4 regions of the Thauera sinica genome follow, and region 3 is predicted to be linked to each of the others. Evidence: riboswitches for the same ligand, from Rfam matches in the RefSeq annotation. Region 3 holds a riboswitch; each other region holds the start of a gene.
What was found. A riboswitch is a leader RNA that binds a small molecule or an ion and turns the genes downstream of it on or off. The one in region 3 is predicted to bind cobalamin.

Region 1: linked by a shared signal. The riboswitch ahead of cobO (cob(I)yrinic acid a,c-diamide adenosyltransferase) and the one ahead of CCZ27_RS07575 (TonB-dependent receptor) in region 3 are both predicted to bind cobalamin.
Region 2: linked by a shared signal. The riboswitch ahead of CCZ27_RS15845 (ribonucleoside-diphosphate reductase subunit alpha) and the one ahead of CCZ27_RS07575 (TonB-dependent receptor) in region 3 are both predicted to bind cobalamin.
Region 4: linked by a shared signal. The riboswitch ahead of CCZ27_RS22075 (TonB-dependent receptor) and the one ahead of CCZ27_RS07575 (TonB-dependent receptor) in region 3 are both predicted to bind cobalamin.

Annotation. Positions count from the first base shown of each region.
Region 1 covers NZ_CP023439.1:998,344-1,001,690, forward strand. Annotated here, with positions in the region: gene CCZ27_RS04315 (ABC transporter substrate-binding protein) at 1-676, opposite strand, end outside; gene cobO (cob(I)yrinic acid a,c-diamide adenosyltransferase) at 694-1,305, opposite strand; cobalamin riboswitch at 1,461-1,680, opposite strand; gene CCZ27_RS04325 (3-hydroxybutyryl-CoA dehydrogenase) at 1,868-2,722, shown strand; gene rho (transcription termination factor Rho) at 2,800-3,347, opposite strand, start outside.
Region 2 covers NZ_CP023439.1:3,627,708-3,631,054, reverse strand. Annotated here, with positions in the region: gene CCZ27_RS15845 (ribonucleoside-diphosphate reductase subunit alpha) at 1-2,127, opposite strand, end outside; cobalamin riboswitch at 2,287-2,483, opposite strand; gene CCZ27_RS15840 (YnfA family protein) at 2,737-3,069, shown strand; gene CCZ27_RS15835 (DUF2894 domain-containing protein) at 3,134-3,347, opposite strand, start outside.
Region 3 covers NZ_CP023439.1:1,729,485-1,732,831, forward strand. Annotated here, with positions in the region: gene CCZ27_RS07575 (TonB-dependent receptor) at 1-1,874, opposite strand, end outside; cobalamin riboswitch at 2,027-2,273, opposite strand; cobalamin riboswitch at 2,571-2,777, opposite strand; gene CCZ27_RS07580 (2'-5' RNA ligase family protein) at 2,788-3,347, opposite strand, start outside.
Region 4 covers NZ_CP023439.1:5,051,884-5,055,230, forward strand. Annotated here, with positions in the region: gene gorA (glutathione-disulfide reductase) at 1-241, shown strand, start outside; gene cobU (bifunctional adenosylcobinamide kinase/adenosylcobinamide-phosphate guanylyltransferase) at 321-869, opposite strand; cobalamin riboswitch at 949-1,195, shown strand; gene CCZ27_RS22075 (TonB-dependent receptor) at 1,319-3,277, shown strand; gene CCZ27_RS22080 (TonB-dependent receptor domain-containing protein) at 3,297-3,347, shown strand, end outside.

The DNA.
Region 1 (3,347 bases), 730 kb from region 3:
CGCGGGCATAGGTGGTGTCGTGCACCATGTGGCTGGTGACGATGAGTTCGGGCGGGGCCGCCACCACGTCCTCGAGCGAGGCGCGGCCCCAGCCGCTGCGGCCGGTCTCGGCGGCGTGGTTGCGCAGGCCGGCGGCCTGGAGCACGGCGTTCACATGCGTCCCGGCGCCGGCGGTGCCGCCGTTCGGGCGCAGGTAGAGGGCTTGCGCAGCCGGCGTGTCGCGCCGCAGCACGGCAAGGCGGGCCTGGACTTCGGCGACCAGCGCCGCGGCGGCCTCGGCGCGGCCGATCCGGGCGCCGATCCTGCGCGTGCTGTCGAAGATGCCCGTCCAGTCGTCGGGAAAGGGCACGGTGACGATCTCGATGCCGTGGCGCCCGAACAGCGCCGCCTGGTGGTGCGCCTGCCAGCGCCGCGAGGCGAGCACGATGTCCGGCCGCGCGGCGATGACTTCCTCCGCGCTGCCGGTATTGGAGGCAAAGCGCGCCGCGCGGGCGGCGAGCGACGAACGCGCCGGGTCCTGGCTTTTCGCCGACACCGACACGATCTGCGCCGGATCGGCGAGCGAGAGCAGCAGCACGTCGGCGCACAGGTTGGTCGACATCACCCGTGGCAGCGGGGCGGCGGCGTCCGCCGGGAGCGATGCGGCGGCGAGCAGGGATGCCGCGAGCGGGAGCATGGCGAACCGGCGGCGCATCAGAAGTCGATGCCGGGCTGTGCCTTCACACCGGCCTTGAAGGCGTGCTTGCAGTCGGCGATCTCGCTCACGGTGTCGGCGAGTTCCACCAGCTCGGGCTTCGCCGCGCGGCCGGTGACGATCACCGTCTGCATCGGCGGGCGGCTGCGGATCGCCTCCACCACCGCGGCGGTGTCGAGGTAGCGGTACTTGAGCATGTAGGTGAGTTCGTCGAGCAGCACCAGGTCGACCGCGGGGTCGCGCAGCAGGCGCGCGGCCTGCGCCCACGCCTCGTCGGCGGCGCGCTTGTCGGCGTCCCAGTCCTGGGTGTTCCAGGTGAAGCCGGTGGCCATGGCGTGGTATTGCACCGCGGCAGCGGCGGAGCTCTGCTGCAGAAAGGTGACCTCGCCGGTGGCCTGCGTGCCCTTGATGAACTGCACCACGCCGGCCCGCCGGCCGTGGCCGAGCGCGCGGTACAGGGTGCCGAAGGCCGAGGTGGTCTTGCCCTTGCCGTTGCCGGTGATGAGGATGACGATGCCCCGCTCTTCGCGGGCACGTTCGATGGCCGCATCCACGACTTCCTTCTTGCGCTGCATGCGTGCGTTGTGGCTCAGCTTCTTGTCCTCGTCCATGCCGCGGGCTCCTCGATGGGTATGCCGGCGCCACGGTGCGGGGATTGCTGCTGGCGTGCGCCCGTTGCGGCGCACAGTCTGCGTTGCGGCTGAATCGAGGCTGGGTGAGGTACCCGCAGGACCAGTCGGCAACCAGCCCACACCCCGGGGCGCTCACCTGTGTAGTCGAACGGGTCGGTCTTCTGGCTCGCCGTCGTCCGGTCGCCGTCGCCTTCCCGGGGAGCATTCCCAGTGGTCTCATTGACGGCGCCGTCGGGCTTACAGCAGCGGGGGCTGCGCCGGGATGGCGGGCGTCTGGAACGCCTGCGTCACCGGACTTCCCGTTTCACCCCGGGCACGGACGTGCGGCGGGGCTCCCGATCGATGCTGGCCGAACTATACGCCCGGGCGGGATAGGCCGGCAATGCGGCCGCTTCCGGCAGTGGCCGGGTACGTCGCCCCGACGGTGGCGAGCCGCCCGGCTATCCGCTAGAGTCCTGTCCACTTTCCCGGCATGGGCACGTCGTGCATCGATGGCGCCGCCCGCCGCCAGGCCGTACAACGCATCGATAGGTGACAGACGATGGAAATCAGGAAGGTCGGAGTCGTAGGGGCAGGCACGATGGGCAGCGGCATCACCCAGGCGTGCGCGGTCGCGGGTCTCGATGTCGTCATGATGGACATCGCCGCAGCCCAGGTGGAGCGCGGCATGGCGACCATCGCCGGCAGCATGGACCGCCTGATCAAGCGCGAGAAGATCACCGAGGCCGACAAGGCCACGACGCTGGCCCGGATCACGACCACCACGACGCTGCAGGACCTCGCCGCCTGCGACCTGGTGATCGAGGCCGCCAGCGAGAACGTCGATCTCAAGCTGAAGGTGTTCGCCGACCTGGACGCGATCCTCGGCCCGGATGCGATCATCGCCAGCAACACTTCGTCGATCTCCATCACCCTGCTGGCCGCGGGCACGAAGCGCCCCGAGCAGGTCATCGGCATGCACTTCTTCAACCCGGTGCCGATCATGGCCCTGGTCGAGATCATCTGCGGCCTGCAGACGTCGGCGGGCACCTTCAGCGCGGTCGAAGACCTCGCCAAGGCGATCGGCAAGACGCCGGTGAAGGTCAAGAACAGCCCGGGCTTCGTCGTCAACCGCATGCTGTGCCCGATGATCAACGAGGCGATCTTCACCTTCGCCGAGGGGCTGGCGACGGCCGACCAGATCGACGAAGCCATGAAGCTGGGCTGCAACCACCCCATCGGACCGCTGGCGCTGTGCGACCTGATCGGCCTCGACGTGGAACTGGCGGTGATGCAGGTGCTGTACGAGGGCACCAAGGACCCGAAGTACCGTCCCGCCCCGCTGCTGGTGGAAATGGTCGAAGCCGGCTATCTCGGCCGCAAGACGGGCAAGGGCTTCTACACCTATACGAAGTGAGCGCCGGGCGCCGCACGGCGCCGGCGGAATGAAAAAAAGCCACCTCGCGGTGGCTTTTTTCTTGCCGGCTGGCCGGTTCAGCGTCCGGAGCGCATCGCGTCGAAGAACTCGGCGTTGCTCTTGGTGGCCTTGATCTTGTCGAGCAGGAATTCCATCGCGTCGATGTCGTCCATGCCGTACAGCAGCTTGCGCAGGATCCAGACCTTCTGCAGCACGTCGGGCTTGAGCAGGAGTTCTTCCCGCCGCGTGCCGGAACGGTTGACGTTGATCGCCGGATACACGCGCTTTTCCGCCATGCGCCGGTCGAGGTGCAGCTCCATGTTGCCGGTGCCCTTGAATTCCTCGTAGATCACGTCGTCCATGCGGCTGCCGGTATCGATCAGCGCGGTGGCGATGATGGTGAGCGACCCGCCTTCCTCGATGTTGCGCGCCGCGCCGAAGAAGCGCTTGGGCTTTTGCAGCGCGTTGGCGTCGACGCCGCCCGTTAGCACCTTGCCGGAGGCCGGCACGACGGTGTTGTAGGCCCGTGCCAGGCGCGTCAGCGAGTCCAGCAGGATGACGACGTCGCGCTTGTGCTCGGTGAGGCGCTTGGCCTTCTCGATCACCATCTCGGCGACCTGCACGT
Region 2 (3,347 bases), 1.9 Mb from region 3:
GAGCAGGTCGAGGGATTCGTGCGGCAGGATGCCCCTGTCCCACAGGCTGCCGGCGAAGCTCGAATAGCGGCCGCGTTCCCGCGCCAGTTCGGTCGATGCCCGGTAGGCGTGGAAGCACACCGCCTCCATGCTGCGGTCGGCGAACTCGACGGCTGCCGGCGAGGCGTAGGGCAGGCCCAGCCGGTACAGGCAATCGGCAAAGCCCATGATGCCCAGCCCCACCGGGCGATGCCGCAGGTTGGCGTTGCGCGCCTTGGGCGTGGCGTAGAAGTTGATGTCGATCACGTTGTCCAGCATGCGCATGGCCGTCTGTATCGTGCGCGACAACTTCTGCAGGTCCAGCTCGCCGTCCTTCAGGTGCGCCGGCAGATTGACCGAGCCCAGGTTGCACACCGCGGTTTCCGAAGCCGAGGTGTTGAGCGTGATTTCCGTGCACAGGTTGGAGCCGTGGACCACGCCCGCATGCTGCTGCGGAGAGCGCAGGTTGCAGGCGTCCTTGAAGGTGATCCACGGATGCCCGGTCTCGAACAGCATGGTGAGCATCTTGCGCCACAACTGCACCGCCGGAATCTTCTTGTGCAGGCGGATCTCCCCCGCCGCGGCCCTGGCCTCGCAGGCCAGGTAGGCTGCCTCGAACGCCGCGCCGAACTTCTCGTGCAGGTCGGGCACGTCCACCGGCGAGAACAGCGTCCACTCGCCGTTTTCGTGCACGCGCTTCATGAACAGGTCCGGAATCCAGTTGGCGGTGTTCATGTCGTGGGTGCGGCGGCGCTCGTCGCCGGTGTTCTTGCGCAGCTCCAGGAATTCCTCGATGTCGAGGTGCCAGGTTTCCAGGTAGGCGCAGACCGCGCCCTTGCGCTTGCCGCCCTGATTGACGGCCACCGCGGTGTCGTTCACCACCTTGAGGAAGGGGATCACCCCCTGGCTCTGGCCGTTCGTCCCCCTGATGCGGCTGCCCAGGGCGCGCACCGGCGTCCAGTCGTTGCCCAGGCCGCCGGCGTACTTCTGCAGCAGCGCGTTCTCCTTGATGGCCTGGTAGATGCCGTCGAGGTCGTCGTCGACGGTGGTGAGGTAGCACGACGACAACTGCGGATGCATCGTGCCGCTGTTGAACAGCGTCGGCGTCGAGCACATGAAGTCGAAGCTGGAGATGAGGTCGTAGAACTCGATGGCGCGGGCCTCGCGGTCGATCTCGCCCAGCGCCAGCCCCATCGCGACGCGCATGAAGAAGATCTGCGGCAGCTCGATGCGCTGCCCTTCGACGTGCAGGAAATAGCGGTCGTAGAGCGTCTGCAGGCCCAGGTAGCCGAACAGCAGGTCGCGTTCCGGCTTCAGCGCCGACGCCAGCCGGACGAGGTCGTATTCGGCCAGGCGGGGGTCGAGCAGGCCGGCCGCGATGCCGCGCCCGACGAACTCCGGCAGGTATTCGGCATAGGCCGGCGCCATGTCCTGCGGCGCCACCGCGCGGCCGGCGACCTCCTGCACCAGGCTGCCGAGCAGCAGGCGGGCGGTCGCTTGGTCGTAGCCCGGTTCGCGCTCGATGAGGGCGCGCGCGGCGAGGATGAGCGCCTGCTGCACGTCGGCCATGGCGACGCCGTCGTAGAGGTTCTTCAGCGCCTGCTCGAGGATCAGCCGTGCCGACACGCCTTCGTCCAGGCCGGCGCAGGCAGCCTCGCAGGTCTCCAGCAGCGCGGCCACGTCGAGCGGGCGGCGTTCGCCGTCGACCGTGACGTGCAGCGCCGGCGCGCCCCGGGCCTCGGCCAGCGCCGCGCGTTCCGCCGCCCGGCGCTCGCGGTACAGCACGTAGGCGCGCGCCACGTCGTGCTCGCCGGAGCGCATCAGCGCCAGTTCGACCTGGTCCTGGATGTCCTCGATATGCACCGTGCCGCCGTCCGGCAGCCGGCGGGTCAGGGAGCGGACGACGATGTCGGTCAGGCGCGCCACCAGTTCGCGGACGCGCGACGACACCGCGCTCTGGCTGCCCTCGACGGCGAGGAAAGCCTTGGTCATCGCAAGCGCGATCTTTTCGGGATCGAAGGCGACGACGGCGCCGTTGCGGCGGATGACCTGAAGTGCGGCGAGCGCGGATTCGCTGCCGACGGGCAGTGCTGATACGTTCGAGGACACGGCGATTCTCCGGATCGGGGGGCGGGGAACCGGCGGAGCATGCCGCACGCAAGCCGGCTTGCGCCCGCGGCAGAACCCGCGGCGGCAGACGACTTGCGAACGGAAACGAGCAGCGGCATGCACGGACCTTTCGCCAGGGACACCCCGCCCCGTCATTGGTTGGAAGGACGTTGCGGCAGGTCTCCTGGCTCTCGGTTCATCGCGCTCCGCCGCCTTCCCGGTACGCGACCAGTGGCGACGATGGCGAAGCGCTCGCCGATGACAGTTGCGGGGGCAGCTCCGGAATTCAGGCTGGCGGCCTGGCACCGGATTCCCTTTTAATCCCCGGACGGGGAACCGTTCAACGCCGGGAAGTCTAGTGGCCCGGGCTCCGGGCCGTCAAGCCGGATGACGCTACCGATAGTTGCCGGGTCGCCAGTTTCTACTACAGGTAGTATCCTGCTGCATCCCGCCGCCGCCCGGGCGGGGAGAATGGATGCGGTGCCGGCGAAGGATTCCACCCGGCGCGTTGCGCCCGGACACGCCAGCCGCCTCCTCGATCGCGGAGCCCTTCGCAGCGAAGCGGCGGGAGCGGCAGTGTCCTGATTCCAACCAACCTGGTCATTCGTCTTGGAAGCCCTGCGTCTGTGTTTCCTCTTCGCCGTGACGGCGCTGGCCGAGATCGTCGGCTGCTATCTGCCCTGGCTCGTCCTCAAGCAGGAGCGGAGCCCCTTGCTGCTGGTCCCGGCGGCGCTTTCGCTGGCCCTGTTCGCATGGCTGCTCACGCTGCATCCCACCGCCGCCGGCCGGACCTACGCCGCATACGGCGGCATGTACATCGCGGTCGCCCTGCTCTGGCTGAGATTCGTCGATGGCGTGCCGCTGACGCGCTGGGACGTCGCCGGGGCGGCGATCGCGCTCTTCGGCATGGCGGTCATCGCCCTGCAGCCGCCGGCCGATTGAGGCCGTAGCCTCGCCGCCGTCGCAGAGGTGGCATGGAAGGGGCGGCGGAAGCGCGCGGCCCGGATCAGCCGGCCTTGCCGCGGGCCGGCTTCCGTTTCTTGTCGCGTTCCCCGCGTGTCGTGCCCTTCACTGCCGTTCCCTTCGCCGCCGCGCTGCTGCGGCCGGCGTCCGCCTGGTCCAGCCACAGCAGGGCGTCGACGTAGGACATGAACTGCTCCAGGTAGGCCGGCGAAAGCTTGCGCATCTGCGTGAGCGAGCGCAGCACGAGGTGGTGCGAG
Region 3 (3,347 bases):
TAGCCGACCTGGGTGCCGGAGCTGTTGACCCAGTCCAGGTCCTTGCTGCGGCCGACGTAGCGCCCACCCACGCGCGCGCTCCAGGCGCCGTGGTCGACATCCAGCGCCAGGTGCGCGTTCTGGCGCGCGACCTTGTTCAGGTCCACCCAGTCCGAGCCGATTTCCTGGCGTGCGGCGAACATGTGGGTGAGCCCCGCCGTCAGGCCGAGGCCGGGGCGGATCTGCCAGCGGCCTTCCAGTTCGAGGCCGCGCATGCGCGCGCGGTTGGCGTTGATGTAGGTGAACAGCGTGGTATCGGCGTCGATCGCGGTGCCGCCGTCGCGCGTGATCTTGTCCTTGACGCGGGTGTCGAACACCGTCGCATCGAGGTACAGCCCGTTGCCCGACCATTCCAGGCCGAGGTCGACGGTCACGCTCGATTCTGGCTTCAGGTTCGCGTTGCCGCGCGTGATCTCGGTCTTGCCCTGCCAGTTGATGCTGGTGGCCTCGCCGGTGAACTCCGCCGCGGTCGGCGGCACGAAGGCGCGTCCGGCGGTGCCGTGCACGCGGAAGCCGGCGCCGAGCAGGTGCTTGAAGCCGATGCTCGGGTTGACGGTGTCGAAGTCCGACGTGGTCGGCGTGAAGTTGGTCTTCAGCGGCGTGCCCAGCGTCTTCACGCGGATGTCGTCGCGGCGGATGCCGGCGTTGACGGTGGTGTCGCCGCCGTTGAAGGTCCAGGTGTTCTCGACGTATATGCCCGTTGCTTCGCGTTCGTTGTCGGCCGAGTACGGGGCGTTGCGCGCGCCGGTGACGTAGAGGTCCCAGCTCTTGCCGGTGACCTTGGCGCGTTCGTGGTCGATCCCCCACACCAGCCGGGCGTCCTGCGCCCATTCCCACTGGTGCTGCAATTGCCAGCCCTGCCATTCGGTCTCTTCGGCGAAGCTGCTGCGCGGCAGCAGGGCCGGGTTGTACCAGGGCGAGCCGTGGGCGACGTATTCGCTGTATTCGCGGCCGGAGAACACGGTGGCCGACAGGCGGTGCGCGCCGATGCGGCCGGACAGGCGCAGGTCGAGGCCGTCGTGGTCCATGTCCTTCGTGGTGCGCGCCGGATCGGCGTAAGCGACGTCGTCGGGCGTGCCGATGTCGCGGCCGCGGTAGGTGTTGAAGCTGGCATTGACGCGCCAGTCGGCGTTCAGGTCCAGCCCCAGGCGCAGGGCGTGGAACTGCTGCTCGTAGGCGCTGGTGGGCAGTTCGTGGCCCTTGCCGGTCTTGTAGTCGTCCTGGTCGAACCACGAGCCGCTGTAGTCGAAGTCGAAGGCTTCGCCCAGCTTGCCGCCGAGGTGGCCCTTGAGTTCGCGCAGGTCGAAGCTGCCGGCGGCGACTTCGGCGGAGCCGGTGAGCGGGCCGCGGCTTTCGCGGGTGATGACGTTGACCACGCCGCCCATCGCCGACGAGCCGTACAGCGCCGAGGCCGGGCCCTTGAGCACTTCGATGTGCTCGACCCGGTTCATGTCGACGATGCTGAGGTTGGTGCTCATCGCCGGGCGGCCGTCGATCAGCAGCAGCGAGCGCTTGTTGATGCCGGAGAACTCCGGCGTGAAGCCGCGGATGCCGATGCCCGACAGGTTGCCCGGGTACTGGATCACGTCGAGGCCGGCGTTCTTCTTCAGCACGTCGGTCAGTTCGCGCGATGGCGTGCGCTCGATGTCCTCGCGGTCGATCACCAGCACGCGCTGCGGCGTTTCCTCCAGCGGCGCCTCGGCGCGCTGGGCGGTGACGACGACGGTCGACAGCACTGTCGCGTCGCCGGCGGACTGCGCGGCGGCGTGCAGGGGAAAGGCCGCGAGCAGTGCGGCGGCGAGGGGGAGGCGGGTGGAACGGGGGCGAGGCTTCACGGAACGGCTCCAGTCAGGTGAGACCGGCCGGGCGTCCGGAGCCTTGCGATGCGGCGGCCCGTGCCGTCGTCCGCTGCGCCTGGCGCCGTCCGCATCCCCGCGGCCGGTCAGTAAGAAGCGCGCCGCCGTCCACATCCTTGCGGTGGACGGAGCGCGCCAACGGCCGGCAGGCCGGTCTCCGGGCTCGCAAGTCTTGACGGACCGCCTTCCCATACCGTGCGCAGCGCCGTGCCGGCGCCACGCGGTCGATACAGTGGCGGATGTGGTCCGTCCGCACTTGCCTACCGTTGCGGGGGCAGCCAGGACATTGCGCGCCGCGGCGTGGCGGCGCGCGCATCCTGTTCCCGTTTCACCTCCGTCCCGGTTGGGAACGGGGGCACCTGCCGGATGATTCCCGGTCGATCCCGCGTTGCCGCGGGCTGGCGGATGGCGGCGGACCGGGGACGCCGCCATCCGTTGCGGGCGGCTCAGGCCGTGCCCGCGCTTTCTCGCATCGGGTGTTCCTCCAGGATGGTCGGCAGGGACTGCAAGGGAGAGTGGGCACGGCCAGGCGCCGTCCGTTCCCGACGCCCGGCCGCCGTCCGCGCGCAGGACGTCGCACCCGCGGTCGGGCGGGCGTTTGCCGGAGCGAACGGAACGGTGGGCGAAGTGGCGGCAGGCATCATGGCGTCAGATCAGGGGCTCCCCGCCCGTGCAGTCGAGACGATGTGCATGGCAGGTCTCCTGGCTCACGGGTCTTCGCCTGGCGCCAGCCTTCCCGGATGATTTCCAGTGGCGTGGAGGGCGCAAGGCTCGCCGATTACAGTTGCGGGGGCAGCGCCGGATTTCGCGCATGGGCGCGGCACCGGCTTCCCTTTTCATGCCTGCCGACGTCGGCAGGCAACCATGACAGCGGTGCAGGTTAGCGTTCGTGTCAAAGTGTGTCAAACGCTGCGGCGGCGGCGTGGGCGAACGGCGGCGGCGCATGCCAGTGCAGCACGCCGTCGGCGAAATCGTAGTCGGCGATGCGTGCCAGCGGTCCGCCGATGTCGGCCGCGGCGTAGCCCAGCAGGCCGATGTGCCCGATGCGCAGGCGCAGCGGCGCCCCGGCGGCGAAGGCGTCGAGCCGCGGCCGCACGCCGGCCATCGGCCAGGCGTCGGCGTAGAGCCCCACCGTCACGTGCGGCACGTATTCCCCGTCCGGATGGTTGTGATCGCCGGCCGCGAAACAGGCGCGCAGCGCGGCGATGCGTCCGCCAGCATCGCCTACGGCGAGATAGGGCGCGGAAGCGAAGCTGGCGAGGGCGCCGATCTCGATGTCGAAGGGCTCCGGCCACGCGCGGCGCAGCGCGGCGACGTGGGCGTGCAGCGCCGCGGCGCCGAAGTCGTCGGCATGCCGCGGTGCGGCGCTCGGAAAGCCGCACAGGCTCACGGTGATGTGGGGCTGGCGCTGGTAGCCGTCGAGCAGCAGGCCGGCCAGGTGCTCCTGCGCCG
Region 4 (3,347 bases), 1.8 Mb from region 3:
CAGGGCGCTCAAGCAGACCCTGGCCGGCGGCGACGAGCGCACCTTCATGAAGCTGCTGGTCGACAAGGCCAGCGACCGCGTCGTGGGCGTGCATATGGTGGGTCCCGATGCCGGCGAGATCATCCAGGGCATCGCCATCGCGCTGAAGGCAGGCGCGACGAAGCAGGTCTTCGACGCCACGATCGGCGTCCATCCGACGGCGGCGGAAGAGTTCGTCACGATGCGCGAGCCCGCGCGATAAGCTGCCCGCCGCGACGGGGAATTCCGGCCGCCTGCCCGGGGCGAATCCCCGATCCGACGGCCTGAGCGGCGCTCCCCGCTCAGCCGCCCTTCAGCTTCAGCGGCAGCCCGGCGGCGACGAAGGTCACCGTGCCGGCGAGCGCGGCCAGTTGCTGGTTGAGCCGGCCGGCCTCGTCGCGGAACAGGCGGCCGAGCGGCGTTTCCGGCACCAGGCCGAGGCCGACTTCGTTGGCGACCAGCAGGATGGTGCCGGGCAGCGCGGGCAGCGCGGCGAGCAGGGCGTCGCGCTCGGCGCGCAGTCGGGGCAACGCGTCGGCATCGGCGCCGGGCGGCAGGTCTTCGGCGCCGGCGAGGAGGTTGGCGAGCCACAGCGTCAGGCAATCGACGAGCAGGCAGCGGCCGGGCGCGGCCTCGCGCCGCAGGGCGTCGGCGAGCGCGCGCGGGGCTTCCACGGTGCGCCAGGCCGACGGGCGGTCGGCGCGGTGGCGGCGGATGCGCTCCGCCATCTCGGCGTCGAGCGCCTCGGCGGTGGCGATGACCGTGACGGCCAGCCCCGAATCCGCGGCGCGCCGTTCGGCGTGCCGGCTCTTTCCCGAGCGCGCGCCGCCGAGGATGAGTTCGAGCGTCATTGGGGCGTGGCGTTCCTGCGCTGCAAACCGGGGGCGGAAAAGGTATCATCCGCGCCGCTGCCCCGGAAGGGGCGCTGCGTTCGAGGTGCCCGACGGCGGTCCGCGCCCTAGGGGTAAACGGGAAACAGGTGCGCGGCGCGACGGACCCGAAGGTTCGCCCCGCAATGCCTGTGCTGCCCCCGCAACGGTAAGCGAGTTCAAGGCGCATCACTCTGCCACTGGGCTTCTGCCCGGGAAGGCGATGCGCCGCGTGTGGCGGGTTTCGCGGAGAAACCCGGCCGCCTCGGCTCGCGAGCCCGGATACCGGCCCGTGCGCGTTGGAGGAGGTGCCGCGGGGTGGCGGCGGCGGGTCGTTCCCTGCGCTCATGCCTGCCCCGTTCGCGGCGCGTCCATGTGCGGTTTGCCGGGGACTGCGGGGACGCGGGCCGCGGCGCGGGGAGTCCCCATCCATGAGCATCCGCCTTTCGGCCGCGGCAGTCGCGGCCTGTGCAGCCTTGCCGTCGGCCTTGGCGATCGCCGCCGGCGAACACCAGTTCGAACCGGTCATCGTGTCCGCCACCCGCATCGACGTGACCGACGTCGATGCCACCTACGCCTCCGAAGTGCATACGCGCAAGGACATCGAGCGTTCCGGCGCGACCACGCTGGTCGACTACCTGTCGCGCCAGACCTCGGTCCAGGTCGTGCCCAGCTTCGGCAACCGCTTCACGCCCAGCCTCAACATGCGCGGCTACGGCCTCACCAGCGGTTTCCAGAACGTGATGATCACCGTCGACGGCCGCCGGCTGAACAACATCGATTCGGTGCCGCAACTCCTGGGCGGCATCGCGCTGGCCGACGTGGACCGCATCGAGATCACCAAGGGCAGCGGCTCGGTGCTGTACGGCGACGGCGCCACCGCCGGCTCGATCCAGATCTACACCCGGCCGCACGACGGCGCCCGCATCGAGGCGTATGGCGGCAGCCACGGCGCGCTCGGCGGCACGGTCGCGGCCGGCCTCGTGCGCGAGCGCTTCTCGCTGTCGGCGACGGCCGATCACGGCGAAACCGACGGCTACTCCGACAAGGACCCGTCCGGCCATCGGGACGCCTCGAAGGCCGACACCTGGCACGTGGCCGCCGGCGGCAATCCGGTGGATGGCCTGAAGCTCACCGCCGACGCGGGCCGGACCCGCATCGACACGCGCTACCCCGGCCCGCTGGACCTGGCGCGGTTCGAGGACGATCCGGCGCAGAACGACGGCAGCCTCTACACTCACCAGCGCTTCGACAGCGCCTACTGGAGCGTCGGCGCCGAGTACCGGCTGACCGATGCGTGGCGGCTGTCCGCGCGCCACCAGACCGAGGACAAGACGTCCGAGTTTCTCGGCGCATTCTCGAGCACCCTGGACTACACCTACGATTCGGACGAACTGGCGCTGCAGTACCTCGGCGACCGCCTGTCCGTCACCGCGGGCGTGCAATCCTTCGACGGCGAGCGCAAGGGCGCGAGCGAGAAGACTTCCAAGCGCAACCTCGGCTGGTTCGTGCAGGGCCAGTACGCCTTCGACCGCCTCACGCTGTCGGCCGGCGCGCGGCGCGAGCGGGTCGAATACGGACACCGCCCGGATGCCGGCGCGCGCCTGAAGGACGACGAGCGCTTCAACTCGTGGGACGTCGGCTTCAACTACCGCATCGATCCGGCGCTGACGGTGTTCGGCAACTACAACGACGCCTTCCAGGCGCCCGACATCGACCGCTTCTTCGTCTGCAACGCCTTCGACGCCGACTTCACCTGCGTCGGCACCGCCTTCAACGCCTTCATCGAGCCCATGCACGCCCGCACGGTCACGCTCGGCCTCAACCACGTGCTGCCCGCCAACCGCCTGAAGCTCGCGGTGTTCCATGCCAGGCTCAAGGACGAGATCTACTTCGACCCGGTCAGCTTCGCGAACACGAACTTCGACCGTTCGCACAAGTACGGCATCGAACTGCAGGACACCTGGCAGATCTCCCCCGCGCTGACGGGCTCGCTGAACTACGCGTGGACGCGGGCGATCATCGATCGCGACGGCAGCGGCGCCTTCGACGGCAAGGAATTGCCCGCCGCGCCGAAGCACAACCTGGTGCTGGGCTTCGCCGTCAAGGTGAGCGAGGCCGGCACGCTGAACCTGTCGCACACCTGGCGCAGCAAGGCGTGGGCCGACGGCGACTTCGCCAACGGGGCGCCGAGGCAGCGGGAATACCAGTCCACCGACCTCGCCTACCGCCACCGGGTGACGAAGGACGTGGAACTCTACGGCGCGGTGAGCAACCTGTTCGCGCACGAGAACGGCGTCTGGGTCGAGAGCGCTTTCCGGCCGCCGGTGGTGGTCTATCCGGTCGATTTCGTCCGCACCTGGAAGCTCGGTGCGCGGGTCTCGTTCTGAGCGCTGCCGGAGACACCCCATGGACAGGTTTTCCTCCGCGGCCCTGGCCGCGGCCTGCGCCTGCGCCGGT